2 regions of the Cupriavidus sp. C1SS-2L genome follow, and region 2 is predicted to be linked to the other one. Evidence: predicted binding sites of a transcription regulator. Region 2 holds the regulator's gene; the other holds the start of a gene.

Region 1 (2,389 bases), on a different replicon from region 2:
CGAGCTTCCATCCCCAGTACCAGTTCGACGGCACGGAGCCGGACGATATCGAGAACTACACCAACCGCGCGCCGTATCCGATCCTGCATCTGCTGCGCGAGGACAGCATTGCGCGTGCGGCCGACGCATTCCCCGACGCGGCCGATATCTACGAGCGCAATATGGAAACCGTGCGCCGCCTTGGCCATGAAGGCTGGCAGCGCTGGATGGATGGCGACGACGACGCAGCCGCGCCGCGCAAGACGGACGAGTAACGCTGCGGCCTACGCAGGCGCAGTGAAGAACCGCTCGCGCATCTCTTCGAGGCCGAGCGTACCCAGCACGTTTTCGAGCCGCTCGGCAGGGCGGCGGCGCGGCAGGTCTTTGAACTGGGCGATGATCAGCTCGTTCTTCATCGAGTGTTCCCAGCCGACCAGCTCGGTCACGCTGACCTGGTAGCCGTGCGCCTCAAGCTGCAGGCAGCGCAGCACGTTGGTCACCTGGCTGCCGAATTCGCGCGTATGCAGCGGATGCCGCCAGATTTCGGTGAGCGGATTGCCGGCGAGCAGGCGGCCCTTGTTCTTGCGCAGCACGCTTGCTACCTCGGCCTGGCAGCACGGCACCAGCACGATGTGCCGAGCGCGCTTGGCCAGCGCGAAGCGGATCGCATCGTCAGTCGCTGTGTTGCACGCGTGCAGCGCCGTGACCACGTCGACGGTCTCGGGCAGCGCCGGCGAGGTGATGGAGTCCGCCACGGACAGGTTCAGGAAGGACATGCCCGGAAAGCCGAGGCGCTCAGCCAGCGCCTTCGAGCTTTGCACGAGTTCCTCACGCGTTTCGATGCCGAAGATGTGCGACTGGTCGTGCAGGGTCTTGAAGAACAGGTCGTACAGGATGAAGCCGAGATACGACTTGCCGGCGCCGTGGTCGACAAGCGTGACGGCGTCGCGCTCGGCCTTGACCTCCTGCAGCAGCGGTTCGATGAACTGGAACAGGTGGTAGACCTGCTTGAGCTTGCGCCGGCTGTCCTGGTTCATCTTGCCGTCGCGCGTCAGGATATGGAGTTCCTTGAGCAGCTCGATCGACTGGCCGGGGCGGATTTCGTGGGTATTTGGCATGACTGCGGGGAATGCGGGAGGCGGCAAACGCCTCGAAGACCGACAGTTTACCGAAAACGCCGGCACAGTCCGCGCATCTGGTGACGGCAGGGCCGCAAGTCCCGGGTTTGTTTTGCCTCAAGTTTTATTGTGAATTGCCGTAGGTAATCCATTGACAACAAGCGGGGGTGGCGCACGTCCACGCCAGCCTGCGCCGCTGCGCCTTGCCAGCGGCGACAGAGGACTGGCCCGCTGCACAAAAGAACAGTTTGGGGGACTCATGAGTCACGAGTCGGGGTTGCGCCTGGAGCTTAGCGAGCCGGGCGAGCAGGTGCGTGCGTGCTACGTGCCCGAAGCGGGGAGGATGCCGCCCGATCACACCGCATTCCGCGAATGCCTGGCCAGCCATGGCTGGAGCGAAGCCAGGCTGGACCAGCGCGCCGTCGCGCAATTCCTGAGCCAGTGCCAGCAGGCCGACCGCGAAATCGATGCCACGGTCGGCGCGCTGATTGACGGTGCCTTTGAACTCGACATCAGCGACGACGGCCTGGCCGTTCGCCTGACGCTGATGCGCCCCGAAGGTGGCCGCCCGGTGACCGAGGCCGAGATCCGGAGCGCCGTCGCCGAACGCGGCGTAACCGCCCAGATCAAGGCGCTGGTGCTCGAAGCCGCGTTGGCGGAACGGAGCTGCGAGCTGCGTGAGATTGCCGCGGGCATGGCACCCAGGCAGGGCCAGCCGGCGCGCTTCGTCAACCTGCTGGAGCCGCGCAAGCCGGTACAGTCCGACGACGACGCCCCCATGGATCTGCGCGAGCTGGGTAACCTGATGCTGGTCAGCCCCGGCACGCCGCTGATGCGCCGGATACCGGCCGAGCCGGGCAATGACGGCGTCGACGTCTTTGGCAAGCCGCTGCCTGCCGATCCTGTCGAGGACACGCCGTTTGCCGAAGGCCTGACCGGCGCCGCTGCTGATCCCAACGATCCGAACCTGCTCGTGGCGGTCCTTGCCGGTGCTCCGGTGGTGGGCATGCATGGCATCGCCGTCAGCCCCGTGGTGCAGGTGGAATCCGTGGACTTGCATTCGGGCAATGTGGCGTTCGACGGCACGCTGCGCGTCTCCGGCGATATCCGCACCGGCATGTCGGTGAAGGTCACCGGCGACGTGCTCGTGGAGGGCACGATCGAAGCCGCGACGATCGAGGCCGGCGGCAGCATCGTGGTCAAGGGCGGCATCATCGGCAAGTCCGAAACCGGGCATGCGGAACCGAGCGGCACCATCAGCCGCGCGAGCGTGCGCTGCCAGGGCGCCGTCC
Region 2 (2,389 bases):
GCTACGGAAGGGATTGGCTACAGAAAACCGCGAAAACTGTCAGGGAACAGCATGGGCACATGCTACCGAAGGATTGGCAGCGTGGAAACCGGACATTCGGTGTGCGCGCCGGCGGAGATTGCGATGCCGGTTGTTGCTCGGCGGTTGCATCACATCGCCGGGCCGGTACGCCCGGCCGTGGTCAGAGGGATTGAGCGTCTTATCGGAACCCCACAACCACCTGATTGCTCTTGCCCTGCAGCACCGGCGCCACCGGGCCCTGCCCCGGCAGCCGAAACGCAAACACAAAACCCTGGGTTGCATCATCACCGTCGAAGGCGTCGGTCTTGCCTTCGGCCTGTGGCAGCAGCACGCAGCGCGTGTCGTTGCAGAGATAGGCCTGCAGATCCGTGGGCGGCGTCGCGGCAAAACTGTAGCGCCAGCGCACCGAGGTAATGACGCCCTCCGACTGCGGCAGGTTGCCGCTCGGCAGGATCGGGCGGGACACGGTACGCAGCCCGCGGCCATACAGCGCCGGGCCGTTGACCGATGCGCTCCAGCTGTGGTTCGTGCCGTCATCGGGCGCGGCCCACGTAATCGTCGCCATCGCAGCAAGCAGCGCCGCGATGGCATGCATGGCAACCTGACCTGAGCCGTGCCGCCCGCGCATCAGAGCAGCCCGCGCAGTTGGTTGCGCAGGCGCGTAATGGCTTGCCCGCGGATCTGGCACACGCGCGATTCGGTCACGTCGAGCACGGCGCCGATTTCGCGCAGGTTGAGTTCCTGGTCATAGCACAGTGAAAGCACCAGCTTTTCGCGCTCGGGCAGGCGCTCGATGGCGCGGATCAGGGCTGCGCGCATGCCGTTTTCCATCAGCTGCGTGAGCGGGTTGCCGTCTTCGCTGCCGCCAAGGTGGCGATCGAGGAAGTCCTCTTCCCCGGAGCGCTCGAAATCTTCATAGTGCAGCAGCTGGCAGCCATAGACCTCGTTGAGCAAGGTCTGGTATTCGTCCAGCGGCATTTCCAGTTCCTGCGCAACCTCCGAATCCAGCGGTGCACGGCCAAGCTTCTGCTCGAGGCCGCGCTGCGTGCGTTCGATACGGCGCGTGAACTGCCGCAGGCTGCGCGACTGCCAGTCGTTGGCGCGCACCTCGTCGAGCATGGCGCCGCGGATACGCTGGCTGGCGTAGGTTTCGAACCGCGCGCCATGGGTGTCCTCATAGCGCTTGGCCGCGTCGAGCAGGCCGATCATGCCGGCCTGGATCAGGTCGTCGATCTGCACGCTGGCCGGCAGCTTGGCCGCCAGTTGCAATGCGATGCGGCGCACGAGCTGCGCGTGGGTCTTGACCACATCGGCCTGTTCGAGCTTTCCCTGGATCGTGTACATGGTGGAATTCTCGTGAATGCTTGCTTGCAGAACCTGCCCGTTTTTGCGGGCCGGCGGCTCAGGGTCTTCGTCAGTTTCGAATAGTCACGGCATCAGGCCGCCACGGCAGCGTGCGCAGCCGATGCAGCCGGCTCGGCACGCAATGGCCATGCGCCGATGCCGCTGGCAATGCGGCGCAATCCGGTCGTCGCGGGCGCTGCGGGGTAGGCTTCCACCACGCACCGTCCGAGCTCCACGCTGCGCGTGACCAGCGTGTCCGCCGGCAACCAGCCGGCACAGCCGATCTCGACGCCCAGGTACTGCCGTCCTGTGCGCGCCAGGTTCCCTGTGATCGCCTGAACGGTGGCCTCATTGGCCGCCATGTTGACCACCAGATGGAAATGCCGGCAAGCGTACAGATGGTGCAGCCGCTTGATGCAGGCATATGCCGCGGTAATAGACGCCAGTTCCGGCCGCATCACCACGAGCACATTGTGTGCGGCCCCCGCCAACGGTGAGAGCGCACCGTCGCCGTCCCTAGCGGCATCGACCAGCACCGTGCGAAAACCCGACAGTGGATCCGCCGATGGCGCACCTTGCTGCGTTGCCTTGCCAGCCGGCAGCACCGCGACGGCACTGGCCGGACGCGCACCGAGTGCGGTCTCCAGCGTCATGCGGCCAGCCTGCACGTCGGCAAGCGTGCCGGCTGGGTCGGCCCCCGACAGGCGCACGGCATGGCCCGCGTTGTCCTCATCGGCGAGCAGCACGCGTTCGCCCTGCATCGCCAGCGCATGCGACAGGCCCAATGCGATCGTCGTCGCACCGGCACCGCGTTCGCTGGCCACCACCGCAATGCGGCGCGTGACACGCGGCGCCAGCATGCGTCGCAGGCTTTCGGCCTGGTCCATTGCGAGCGCGCTCACGACACGACTCCCGGCGCCATGAGTTGGGGAAGTCCCACCACCACATTCGATTGCGCTTGCACGTCCGGCTCCGCAGGCGCGTCGGCCTCGGCGGCGTCAACGACCGGGCGGCCCGGATAGTT

Evidence for each region. The regulator FliA, encoded in region 2, starts transcription of late flagellar genes. The targets are predictions, from matches to a motif close to CTAAAGTTTNNNNNNNNNNNGCCGNTA.
Region 1: the regulator FliA is predicted to act here: its motif matches at 1,214-1,240, upstream of ACIGJG_RS12615 (DUF342 domain-containing protein).

The regions. Positions count from the first base shown of each region.
Region 1 is NZ_CP172708.1:2,726,578-2,728,966, reverse strand. It holds gene ACIGJG_RS12625 (DUF1415 domain-containing protein) at 1-254, shown strand, start outside; gene ACIGJG_RS12620 (class I SAM-dependent methyltransferase) at 264-1,097, opposite strand; gene ACIGJG_RS12615 (DUF342 domain-containing protein) at 1,357-2,389, shown strand, end outside.
Region 2 is NZ_CP172709.1:624,108-626,496, forward strand. It holds gene ACIGJG_RS20625 (flagellar protein FlhE) at 200-616, opposite strand; gene ACIGJG_RS20630 (RNA polymerase sigma factor FliA) at 649-1,365, opposite strand; gene ACIGJG_RS20635 (MinD/ParA family ATP-binding protein) at 1,458-2,252, opposite strand; gene flhF (flagellar biosynthesis GTPase FlhF) at 2,264-2,389, opposite strand, start outside.